Regions from separate parts of the Micromonospora sp. WMMC241 genome, predicted to be linked through region 1. Evidence: riboswitches for the same ligand, from Rfam matches in the RefSeq annotation. Region 1 holds a riboswitch; the other holds the start of a gene.
The links. Region 1 has a riboswitch for S-adenosylmethionine ahead of thrC (threonine synthase). Riboswitches for the same ligand answer to the same signal wherever they lie in the genome.
Positions count from the first base shown of each region.

Region 2: it holds a riboswitch for S-adenosylmethionine, as region 1 does, so the genes downstream of both, O7598_RS11720 (ABC transporter substrate-binding protein) here and thrC (threonine synthase) in region 1, are expected to answer to the same signal.

Region 1 is NZ_JAPZBF010000001.1:339,479-345,681, forward strand. It holds gene O7598_RS01665 (ABC transporter permease) at 1-13, shown strand, start outside; gene O7598_RS01670 (DoxX family protein) at 194-646, shown strand; gene O7598_RS01675 (DUF4232 domain-containing protein) at 834-1,463, opposite strand; gene O7598_RS01680 (ArsR/SmtB family transcription factor) at 1,471-1,779, opposite strand; gene O7598_RS01685 (DMT family transporter) at 1,870-2,838, shown strand; SAM riboswitch class I at 2,911-3,044, shown strand; gene thrC (threonine synthase) at 3,057-4,346, shown strand; gene O7598_RS01695 (GNAT family N-acetyltransferase) at 4,585-5,757, shown strand; gene paaN (phenylacetic acid degradation protein PaaN) at 5,810-6,203, shown strand, end outside.
Region 2 is NZ_JAPZBF010000001.1:2,534,161-2,540,363, forward strand. It holds gene O7598_RS11700 (ABC transporter permease) at 1-594, shown strand, start outside; gene O7598_RS11705 (carbohydrate ABC transporter permease) at 591-1,511, shown strand; gene O7598_RS11710 (amino acid ABC transporter ATP-binding protein) at 1,512-2,255, opposite strand; gene O7598_RS11715 (amino acid ABC transporter permease) at 2,252-3,028, opposite strand; gene O7598_RS11720 (ABC transporter substrate-binding protein) at 3,067-3,924, opposite strand; SAM riboswitch class IV at 4,167-4,277, opposite strand; gene O7598_RS11725 (hypothetical protein) at 4,387-4,827, shown strand; gene O7598_RS11730 (PadR family transcriptional regulator) at 4,867-5,445, shown strand; gene O7598_RS11735 (acyl-CoA dehydrogenase family protein) at 5,442-6,203, shown strand, end outside.

The DNA of each region.
Region 1 (6,203 bases):
CATCACGAGCTGAGGTGTAAGGAGGGGCCCCTTATTAACGCATCCGGTAGAGGAAGGGGCCCCGCTTAACACCTTCGGCCCATATCATGGGAGCGTTCCCACAAGATTGTCCCGCCTGCAAGGAATCGATTACCATCGATGCTCTTGCCCGCCATCCTGGACGTCGTCCGACACCCGTCCCAGGAGGTTTCCCATGGTTCCGGCGCAGTTGAAAGGCCCCGTGCTCTCCCTGTTCCGCATCGTCGTCGGCCTGCTCTTCCTGCTCCACGGCGCAGCGTCGATCTTCGGCATACTCGGCGGCAACCCGGTCACCGGCAAGGCGGTCCCGGTCGGCACCTGGCCCGGCTGGTGGGCCGCGCTGATCCAGCTCGTCTGCGGCGCGCTGGTGCTCGTCGGCCTGTTCACCCGGCCCGCCGCGCTGCTCGCTTCCGGCTCGATGGCGTACGCGTACTTCGTGGTGCACCAGCCGCACGGCCTGCTGCCCATCAGCAACGGCGGCGAGGCGGCAGCGATGTTCTGCTGGTCGTTCCTGCTGGTCGCGGTGCTCGGCGCCGGCCCCTGGGCGCTCGACGCACTGCTGGCCCGCCGCCGCCCCGCCGCCGAGGCGGAAACCCCGTCCACCCGCCGCGCGTCCGTGCCCGCCTGAACCCCTCGCTCGCCGAGACCTTGGTACGGGCGCGCCCCTCAGGGGGCCGTCCCGTACCAAGATCCAACGCCGTCCCCGACGCCGACGAGTAGCCGGACCGCCCGAAATCTTGGAAGGAAATGGCCCCTGGAGGGGCGCCTTCCTTCCAAGGTCTCTCCGATTGCTGTCGGCGGTGCAGGTGGAGCGCTCAGAGTGGGTTGATCGGGGTGGTGGCCGTGGATGGCGGGGCGCTCGGCGCGGTCGGTTCCGTGGTGGGGTCGGCGTCGCGGCGCTTCCAGGCGCTCACCCCGAGCCGGCCGGTGGTGCCAAGGTCGATCGGTCCGTCCAGCGCTACCGGTTGTGCCGGCCGGCCGGTCACCGGCGCGACGTCGAGTTCCCGGCCCTCGGTCGCCACCACAGTCGCGTCGGTGACGGTGTTGCGCCAGAGCAGCGCGGCCCCGGCCCGCTCCCCGGGGCGCAGCACGAGTCGGGCAGGTGGGGCGTCGAACCCGGAGGTGATTCCGGTGGCGCCCGGGATGATCCGGACCGCGATCGGGTCCCCGTCGGCGTCGGCGAGGCGGACCGCCGGATAGCCGCGTAGCTCGTACGGCTGGTTTCCGCAGTTGACAAGCTCCAGCCCCATGGCCCGCAGCCCCATCGCGGCGCTCACCCCGGTCTCGGTGATCCGGACGCCGGCCGGGGTGCACAGCGGGGTGGGTGAGACGACCGGGCCGGTCGGAGGCGTGGGCGGCGGGTCGATCGGCGCCGGTGCCCGGGTGCAGGACGCGAGCAGCGTCAGCGCCGCGAGGAGGCCGGTCCCGGCTGCCGCGTTCCGCATCCGGTGATCATGCCACCGCCTCCGGCGCGGTGAGGACCGCGTCGAGCAGCCCCGGGTAGAGGCGGTCCAGTTCGTCGCGGCGCAACCGCACGTAGCGGCTGGTGCCGGCGACCCGGGTGCGGGTGAGGCCGGCTTCGCGCAGCACCTTGAGGTGGTGACTGCGGGTGGCCTTGGAGACGCCGAACTCGAACGTGCCGCAGGCGTACTCGCCGCCCTCGGCGAGCGTCCGCACGATCTGCAGCCGGACGTCGTCGGCGAGCGCCGCCAGCACGGCGGTGACCGGCACCTCGCGCAGTTCGGGTTCGTGCAGCTCCATGTGACCAGCCTAACCCATGTTCGACTTTCATCGAACAAGCTCCTAGAGTCGGCCCCGTTGGTTCGACGAAACTCGAACATAGGAGCTGCGATGCGTACCCGAAACGCTGCCTTCCCGCTCTTCGCGGTGCTCAGCTGGGGCGTCATGTTCCCGGTGCTGGCCAGCGCGCTCACCCGGGTCGACGCGCTCAACCTGACGGCCGCCCGGTACGTGCTCGCCACCGCCGTGCTGCTCGCCCTGCTGCTGGCCCGTGAGGGAGTCGCGTCGCTCGCCACCGACCGGCGCGGCCTGGAGGTGCTGCTGCTCGGCGGGCTCGGCTTCGCCGGCTTCAACACGCTGACCAACCTCGCCCTCGGGCACGCCGCCCCGCAGCAGATCGCCCTCTTCGCGGCCACCGTGCCGGTGGTCACCCAACTCGTCCGCTGGGCGCGCGACGGCGTACGCCCCCGCCCGGCGCTGTTCGGACTCTCGCTGGTCGCCCTCGTCGGCGTCGGCCTGGTCATCACCCGTGGCCGGCTCGACGGGCTCGGCGAGTTCGGCGTGGGCGGGCTGTTGATGATCGGCGCGGTGCTCGGCTGGGCGTTCTACACCCACGGGGCGAGCCGGTTCCCCGAGTGGTCCGCGCTGCGCTACACCACGCTGACCGCCGTCGCCGGCGCGCTCGCCATGCTCGCCGCCAGCGCGGTGGCGGACCTCACCGGGCTCCAGCACGCGCCGGCCGCCGCCGCCCTCGTCGCGGTCGCCCCACAACTGGCGTACGCGGTGCTGGTCGCCGCCGTCGTCGCGGTCCTGGCCTGGAACACCGGCGTACGCCGGCTCGGCCCGGCCGACGCCGCGCTGTTCATGAACCTGGTGCCGGTGACCACGTTCGCGGTGCAGATCGCGCGCGGCTACCGGCCCGGCGCGGTGGAGCTGGCCGGTGCCGCGCTGACCATCGCCGCCCTGGTGGCCGCGAACCTGGTCACCCGGAACCGGTCGGTGACGCTGACCGCCCCGGTGGTCGCCGCCGTCGTCGACCACCCGGCGGTGGTGGAACCGGTCGCCGTGGTCGGTCGTTGAGCCGGCCCACTGCGTGGGAACCCCGGGTGGCGACGGCGTGAGCGGCGCATAGACTCGACGGCACAACTGCATACCTCATCCAGAGGGGCTGAGGGATACGGCCCGACGACGCCCCGGCAACCACCCGCACGCTCGACGCCGAGCGCCCTGCGGGCAGGTGCCAATTCCGTCCCCGCCGCACCCGGCGATGCGGGGAAAGATGAGAGGAACCCCTCGACATGACGTCGACGCTTCCCGCCGTCTCCGGTATCGACACCACCCGCAGCCCGGCCCGCGCCCTGGTCTGTCGCGCCTGTTCGGCGCGCTACCCGCTGGCCGCCCAGCACGCCTGCTACGAGTGTTTCGGCCCGCTGGAGGTCGACTACGACACCGCCGCGCTGGCCACCGTCACCCGGGAGCAGATCGAGGCCGGCCCGAACAGCATCTGGCGCTACGCGGCGCTGCTGCCGGCCGGCCAGGACCCGGCCACCCGGGTCACCCTCGACCCCGGGCTGACCCCGCTCGTCGCCGCCGGGAACCTCGCCGCCGAGCTGGGTCTCACCGGCCCGCTCTGGGTCAAGGACGACAGCGCCAACCCCACCCACTCGTTCAAGGACCGGGTGGTGTCGGTGGCGTTGACCGCCGCCCGCGCGCTCGGCTTCACCCGCTACGCCTGCGCGTCCACCGGCAACCTGGCCAACTCCGTCGCCGCGCACGCCGCCCGCGCGGGCGTGCCGTCGGTGGTCTTCATTCCCGGTGACCTGGAGCAGGGCAAGGTCGTCACCACCGCGGTCTACGGCGGCGACCTGGTCGCCATCGACGGCTCCTACGACGACGTGAACCGGCTCTGCGGTGAGCTGGTGGAGACCGACGAGTTCGAGGACACCGCGTTCGTCAACGTGAACGTCCGGCCGTTCTACGCCGAGGGCTCCAAGACGCTCGGCTACGAGGTGGCCGAGCAGTTGGGCTGGCGGATCCCGGCCCAGGTGGTCATCCCGATGGCCAGCGGGGAGCTGCTCACCAAGATTGACAAGGCGTTCTCCGAGCTGGTCGAGATCGGGCTGGTGGAGGCGCCGGCCGGTGGCTGGAAGGTGTTCGGCGCGCAGTCGGCCGGCTGCAACCCGATCGCCACCGCGCTGCACGACGACCGCGACACCATCGTCCCGGTCAAGCCGACCGGCATCGCCAAGTCGCTGAACATCGGCGACCCGGCGGCCGGCGTCTACGCGCTGGAGGCGGTCCGTCGCACCGGCGGCTGGATGGAGTACGCCGACGACGACGAGATCCGCGCGGCGATCCGGCTGCTCGCCCGCACCACAGGTGTGTTCGCCGAGACCGCGGGCGGCGTGACGGTGGCGGTGCTGCGCAAGCTGGTGGAGTCCGGCCGGCTCGATCCCACGGCGGAGACGGTGGTCTTCAACACCGGTGAGGGCCTCAAGACGCTCGACGCGGTGGCCGCCGAGTCCGGCCCCACCCACCGCATCAAGCCCAACCTGCGCGCCGCCCGAGACGCCGGCCTCCTCCCATAACCCCCGCCCCGCCCCTCCCTCCCTCCCTCCCGCCCTCCTCCGCGATCTTGCAGTTGTGGCCCTCGATGTGGGTGATTCGCCCTTTCTGTCGGGGCGGAAAGTGCAAGATCGGCGAAGGGGGCGGGGTTCGGCGCGCCCGGGTGGGGGGTTGGGGGCGACCAGGGGGTGACGGGGAAACTGCGGGGAGTGGCAGAAAACCGCCGGCAAGGACTTGACGGCAGGAACCGGACGGCGCAAGATGCTCCGTGCGGGAGGGCATCCGCCGGAGACTTTTCTAAGTTTTGCGACCCAACGCCGGAGGCGTTGTGCGGACGTCCCTCCCGACCAACCTCGCGCAGGGCCAGCGGAAATCCGCTGGCCCTGTCGCCGTTCCCGGCCCAGGATCACCGTCATGGGCCTGACCGTCGCGCCGCTCGACCCCGCCGACCAGCCGACGCTGGACGCGGCGTACCGGATCGACTGCGCGGCCCGCGCCGTCGACGAGCCCGACCTGCCACCGACCTGCCGGCGGCGGTTCGAGGCGCTGCTGCGCCACCCGATGCCCGGGATCGACGGGCGCTGGTCCGTCGCCCGCCTCGACGGCGAGCCGGTCGGCTGGCTCCGGCTGCACCTGCACACGCTGGAGAACACCGAGAACGCCGGCGTCGAGCTGGTGGTGGACCCGGCCCACCGGCGGCGCGGGATCGGCCGCGCGCTGCACGAGCACGGCCTGCGGCTGCTCCGGGAGCACGGCGGCAAGCGGCTGGTGGGTTCCACCGTCGCCGCGCTGCCCGGCGAGGAGGACCGGGAGTTCCCGGGTGTCGCGTTCGCCGCCGCGATGGGCGCGACGGCGGCAAACGTCGACGTCCGCCGCCGGCTCGACGTGGCCGCGCTCGACCGGACCCGGCTGGCCGCGCTGCTGTCCGAGGCCCGCGCCGCAGCCGCCGGCTACCGGACCGTGCGCTGGCGCGACCGCGTGCCCGACGAGCACGTCGCGGACGTCGCCCACCTGGAGGGCCGCCTGCTGCTCGACGCGCCCATGGGGGAGCTGGCGTGGGAGCAGCAGAAGATGGACGCGCAGCGGAAGCGGAGCGTGGAACGGGCGCTCGACGCCCGGGGCGTGCGTCGCTACAACACCGGCGCGGTGCACGAGGCGTCCGGCCGGTTGGTCGGCTGGAGCCAGCTCAGCCTCAACGCGAGCAGCACCGACCACGCCTGGCAGCAGATCACCATCGTCGACCCCGGCCACCGCGGCCACCGGCTCGGCCTGCTCTGCAAGGCCGCCAACCTGGGGTACGCGCTGGCGCACGAACCGGCGCTGCGGACCGTCGACACCTGGAACGCCGCCGCCAACGCCCCGATGATCGCGATCAACGAGCAGCTCGGCTTCCGCCCGGCCGCCGGCTCGGTCGACTGGCAGTTGGCCATCTGAGTTGTGACACGCCCCTACTGATCTGGTGCCTTCCTGTTGCATGATGGCGGGCATGACGGAGACCCCGCACCCCCTGTACGACAGGCACGCCGAGACCCTCGACCGGGCGCTGACCGCGATCACGGAGCGCGGGTACTGGTCGGCCTATCCCGAGTCGCCCAGCCCTCGGGTGTACGGCGAGACCGCCGCCGCCGACGGCAAGGCCGCCTTCGAGGCGTACCTGGGCGGCGACTTCCCGCTCGACCAACCCGGCGACGGCAGCACGGTCGCCACCGAGGCCAGCCCGTTCGGCGTGCCGCTGGACGTGCGCTACCCGCACGCCGGCGCCGACCAGCTCGTGGACGCCGCCACCGCCGCGCTGCCGGCCTGGCGTGACGCCGGCCCGAAGGCCCGCGCCGGGGTGTGCCTGGAGATCCTCGACCGCCTGCACAGGAACATCTTCGAGC
Region 2 (6,203 bases), 2.2 Mb from region 1:
CGCGGCTTCGTCCAGACGGTCGTCTACCTGCCGCACTTCTTCAGCTGGGTGCTGGTGGTCAGCTTCTTCGTCGCGATGCTCGGCGGCGCCGGGTTGCTGGCGCAGACCATGCGCGAGGCCGGCATGCAGCCGTGGAACGTGATGACCAACCCGGACACGTTCATCGTCCTGGTCACGGCCGAGGCGGTCTGGAAGGACGTGGGCTGGGGCACCATCGTCTTCCTGGCCGCGCTGTCCACCATCGACCAGAACCTCTACGAGGCGGCCGCCGCGGACGGCGCCGGGCGGTGGCGACGGCTGTGGCACATCACGCTGCCCGGGCTGCGCCCGGTGATCGTCCTGCTGCTCATCCTGCGCCTCGGCGACGCGCTCTCGGTCGGCTTCGAGCAGTTCCTGCTGCAACGCGACGCGGTCGGCCGGCAGGCCGCCGAGGTGCTCGACACCTTCGTCTACCACTTCTCCATCGCCACCGGAAACTACGGCTACGGCGCGGCGGCCGGGCTGTTCAAGGCCGTCGTCGGCCTGGTGCTGATCCTGGCCGCGAACCGGGTGGCGCACATGCTCGGCGAACGAGGGATCTACTCGAAGTCATGACCGTGACCATCCGCCGGCCGTCCGGCGCCCGCGCCCGCCGCCCGGCCTGGGAGGAGCCACCGACCCCGGTCGGTCAGGGACTCAAGGCCGTCCTGCTCACGCTGCTGGTGCTCGGGGTGCTCTTCCCGCTCTGGGTGGTGCTGGTGACCAGCCTCTCCTCCCGGCAGACCATCGCCGACGCCGGCGGCCTGGTGATCGTGCCGAAGAGCATCGACACCTCGGCCTACCAGACCATCCTGGCCGGCGGCGCGGTCACCCGGGCACTGTGGATCAGCACGCTGGTCACCGTGATCGGCACGGCGATCGCGTTGACCGTCACCGTGCTGGCCGCGTACGGGCTGTCCCGGCCGACGTCGGTCGGTCACCGCTGGCTGCTGGCGTATTTCCTGATCCCGTTCCTGGTCTATCCGCCGCTGGTGCCCCGCTACCTGGTGGTCACCGGGCTGGGCCTGAAGGACACCATCTGGGCGTTGGTCCTGCCGCCGGCGATCAGCGTGTTCAACCTCGTCGTGGTGCGCGGCTTCTTCCAGGGCATCCCGCAGGAGCTGCTGGACAGCGCCCGGATCGACGGGGCCAGCGACTTCCGTACCCTGGGCCGGATCGTGCTGCCGCTGTCCCGCGCGGTCATCGCCGTGGTCGGCCTCTTCTACGCGGTCAGCTACTGGAACGTCTGGTTCGACGCGCTGCTGTTCATGGACCGCAACGACATGTACCCGATCCAGCGGGTGCTGCAGAGTTACCTGCTGGCCGGGCAGGCGCCGCACACCGCCGGCGGCACCACCGGGGTGAACATGCCGCCGACCGAGGCGGTCAAGATGGCGGTGGTGGTGCTGACCGTCGCGCCGATCGTCGCGGTCTATCCGTTCGTGCAGCGGCACTTCATCAAGGGCGTGCTGATCGGCGCGGTCAAGGGCTGATCAGAGCACCTGGGACAGGAACCGCCGCAGCCGGGGGTGCGCCGGCGCCTCGAACACGGCGGCCGGCGGCCCGGCCTCCAGCACCACGCCGGCGTCCATGAACGCGACAGTGTCCGCGACGGTGCGGGCGAAGCCCATCTCGTGCGTGACCACCACCATGGTCATGCCGGCGGCGGCGAGGTCCGCCATCACCGCGAGCACGCCCTTGACCAGTTCCGGGTCCAGCGCCGAGGTGGCCTCGTCGAAGAGCATCACCTGCGGGCGCAGCGCGAGCGCCCGGGCGATGGCAACGCGCTGCTGCTGCCCGCCGGAGAGCTGCGCCGGGCGGGCGTCGGCCTTGGCGGCCAGCCCGACCAGGTCGAGCTGCGCCCGGGCGAGCGCCACCGCCTCATCCTCGCCGAGCTTCTTCAGCTTGCGCAGCGCGAGCGTGACGTTGCGCAGCACGCTCAGGTGCGGGAAGAGGTTGAACTGCTGGAACACCATGCCGATGCGCTGCCGCAGGGCGTCCGGGTCGTCGCGCAGGACGCTGCGTCCGTCCAGCAGCACGTCGCCGCGGTCCGGCTCGATCAGGCGGTTGATCGTGCGCAGCAGCGTGGACTTGCCGGAGCCGGACGGCCCGATCACGCAGGCGGTGCCGCCCCGGGCCACGTCCAGGTCGGCGCCGCGCAGCACCCGGTGCGCGCCGAAGGCCAGGTGCACGTCGCGGACGGCGAGGCTGACCGAGCCGGCGGTGCTGGTGCTCATCGCGGGTTCCCTCCGGTCGGGGTGACGCCGGCCGGCGCCAGGTCGGGCTCGGGCTCGGGCGGCGCGGCCGGGCGGCCCTGCCGCAGCCGCCGGTCCAGCCAGTTGACCGCGTGCGTCAGCGGCACGGTCAGCAGCAGGTAGAACAGACCGGCGAGCAGCAGCGCGGACTGGTTGCCGGTGTTCGCCGCGTAGTCCTGCCCGATCCGGAACAGCTCCCGCTGGCTGGCCAGCAGGCCGAGGAAGTAGACCAGGCTGGAGTCCTTGATCAACGCGATGAGCTGGTTGACCCAGGCGGGCAGCACCCGGCGTACGCCCTGCGGGATGATCACCAGCCGCATCGACTCGCCCCAGGAGAAGCCGAGCGCCCGGGCGCCCTCCAGTTGGGCGGCCTCGACGCTGAGGATCCCGGCCCGGAAGATCTCGCCGAGGTAGGCGGCGGCGATCAGCGACAGCGCCAGCACGCCCAGCGGGTAGGGGTTGGGCCCCCAGACCTCCATCCCCAGCGGCGCCAGGCCGACGCCGATGAGCAGGATGGTCGCCGCGGCCGGGAGGCCGCGGAACACGTCGGTGTAGACCCGGGCCGGCCACCGCAACCATCGGGTACGCGAGATGCCCGCGACCGCCAGCAGCATGCCCAGCACCGAGCCGAGCAGGGCGGCGGAGACGGCCAGGATCAGCGTGTTGGGCAACCCGACGGTCAGCATCTCGGGCAGCGCCTCGCGCATCGAGTCACCGTCGAAGAAGGTTTCCCAGAGGGTGCGCAGTGGATCCATCGTTCCTCCGTCCGCCCTGCTCGTTCGCGGTTACCTGGTCAGGAGGCGGCCGACGGCGAGGGCACCGGGACCGTGCCGCTGCCGGGCGTGAAGTCGGCCGGGATCGGCCGGCCCGGGTAGTACTGCGCCTGGAGCCGGCTCCAGGTGCCGTCCGCGATCACCTCGTCGAGGCCCTTGTTCAGCGCCTCGCGCAGCTTGTCGTTGCCCTTCGCCACCGCGTACGCGGTCGGTGCCGGGCTGAGCTGCTTCGCCGCGACCTTGATCTTGCCGTTGCTGTCGGCGGCGGACTTGTCGCCGATCTCGGCCGGGGCGATCCAGGCGTCGGCGGTGCCGGCCTTGAGCTGGTTGACGGCGCCGTTGTAGTCGGGCACGCGCACCGGGTTCAGCTTCTCCCGGGTGGCGAAGTCGTCCTGCACGGTGCCCTGGACCACCACCACCCGCTTGCCGGTGAGCTGGTCGAAGCCGGTGAGCGGGGAGCCGGCGGGAACGTCCAGGCCGAAGTAGCCGAAGTCGTAGCCGTTGCCGAAGTCCACAGTCTTCTTCCGGGCCTCGGTGATGGTGACCGACGAGCTGCCCACGTCGAACTTGCGATTGTTGACCTGGGAGAGCAGCGCGGAGAAGTCGGTGCCGACGAACTCCACCTTCAGGCCGACCTTGCCGGCGACGGCGGTGAGCAGGTCGTTGTCGAAGCCGGTGAACTTCCCGTCCTTCAGGTAGACGTTCGGCGGGGCGTCGGTGAGCGTGCCGGCCCGGATCACGCCGGGCTGGAGCAGGCCGTACGGGTTGTCGGCCTGGTCGGTGGCGCCACCGCCGCCGCAGGCGGTCAGCGCGGTGGCGGTGAGCACGGCGGCGGCGCCGAGCGCGGCGACGCGGGTCAGGGCGGTACGGATACGCACAGGAACTCTCCAGAGTGGACGGACGCGCGGCGCGCGCCGGTGCTGGCGTCGCCGGGGCGCGGCGGAGCCGGGAGGGTGGATCGGGAAAGGGCTGGAACGCTCGGTCAGCGCGCGACGCGACAGCGGTCGCTGCACACCCGCATCAGGTCGACGTGGCGGCGCTTGACCAGCAGAGGGCGGGCCTGTGCGAGGGGTGGGGCGAACATCGGGTCTCCCTGGTCGTCGGTGCTGACCTGGGTGCCAGGCCACGCTTGCGCCGACGGCTGCCGGCGCCTGGTCCTCACCCGGAGCACCCCACCGTGGTGGAGGGTTGCCGGCCAGCGAGCCGGGGCTTGACGCTGGCGCTCATGACCTGCCGAGAAGGCTAGCAGCACGGGTCCGCCGGGCGTCCAGCCGTTATGACCACCCTCACGCGCCGTGCCTTACCGGGCGGCGCCGGCGCCCGCGACGCAGAATGGCCCGATGGACTCCCGGCGGGTGACCCTGGACGATCTCGGCGCCTGGCTGATCAAGGGCAACGCGGAGCAGGTGGACCTGACCGCCCGCTTCGCCGCCGACCCCCGGGTGGGGAGTTGGTGCGTGCGGCCCGGCTACCGGGTCCGCCTGATGCGCGCCGGGCAGCCGGTGGTTTTCTGGGCCAGCGGCAGTCGAGGCCGCGCGCCGTACGGCGTGTGGGGGGTGGGGCGGGTCGCCGGAGCGCCGGTGCCGGGGGAGCCGGGTGGGCCGTGGACGCTGCCGCTGGACCTGACCATTCTCGACGAGCCGTGGCGGGTGCGCCGGGCGTTGCTCCGCGCCGATCCGGTGCTGGCCGGCGCGGAGGTGTTCCGGCAGCCGCAGGCGGCGAACCCGTCCTACCTGACCGTGGCGCAGTTCGACGCGCTGCGGGGATACCTGCCCGACTAGGGCTTGCTATGCAACAAAGTGCATAGCAAGATGGCCGGCATGTCGCTGGAGCACGCCATCCTCGTCTCGCTGCTGGAGCAACCCGCCTCCGGCTACGAGCTGGCCCGTCGCTTCGACCGCTCGATCGGCCGCTTCTGGACCGCCACCCACCAGCAGATCTACCGCGTCCTCAAGCAGATGGCCGACGACGACCGGATCACCGGCGTCCAGGTCGACCAGGAGAGCCTGCCGGACAAGAAGGTCTGGTCGGTCACCCCCACCGGCCGGGCCGCGCTGCTCGGCTGGCTGCACGCCCCGGTGCGCCCGGAGGCCGTCCGGCACGAGCTGGCCGTGAAGATCCGCGGCGCCGCGTTCGACGACGCCGCCGGGCGCGCCGCCCTGCTCGCCGAGGTCGAGCGCTACCGCGCCGACCATGAGTCCGTCCTCGCCGGCTACCTGGCCGGCGAACGCCGCGACTTCGCCGACCCCGCCGCACCGGACGCCCGGGCGGCGCTCCAGCACGTCGTGCTGCGCGGTGGCATCGCGTACGAGCGGATGGTGCTGGCCTGGCTGGACGACGTCCTGGCCACCCTCCGCGCCCTCGACCCCGACCCCGACCCGGAAAGGCCCGCGCCGTGAGCGACCCGCTGCTGTTCCACCCGCACCGCTACGACCCCGCCGACCTCGACGAGACCTCCCGTCGACTGCTGCGCGCCACCATCGACTGGTTCGAGAACCGGGGCAAGCGCGCGCTCGTCGACAGCTACCACGAGCGCGAGTGGTACGCCGACTTCCTCGACTTCGCCGCCCGGGAACGCCTGTTCGCCACGTTCCTCACCCCCGCCGGCGCCGGCGGCGACGACAAGGACAAGCGGTGGGACACCGCCCGCAACGCGGCGCTCAGCGAGATCCTCGGCTTCTACGGGCTCGGCTACTGGTACACCTGGCAGGTCACCGTGCTCGGCCTCGGCCCGGTCTGGCAGAGCGGCAACGCCGCCGCCCGGGCCCGCGCCGCCGAGCTGCTCGACCAGGGGCACGTGATGGCGTTCGGCCTCTCCGAGCGGCCGCACGGCGCCGACATCTACGCCACCGACATGCTGCTCACCCCCGACGGCGAGGGCGGGTTCCGGGCCACCGGCGGCAAGTACTACATCGGCAACGGCAACGTCGCCGGGCTGGTCTCCGTGTTCGGCCGGCGCGCCGACGTGGAGGGCCCCGAGGGCTACGTGTTCTTCGCTGCGGACAGCCGGCACCCGGCGTACCGGCTGGTCCGCAACGTGGTCAACGCCCAGATGTACGTCTCCGAGTTCCGGCTGGAGGACTACCCGGTACGCGCCGAGGACGTGCTGCACACCGGGCCGGCCGCCTTCGACGCGGCGCTGAACACCGTCAACGTC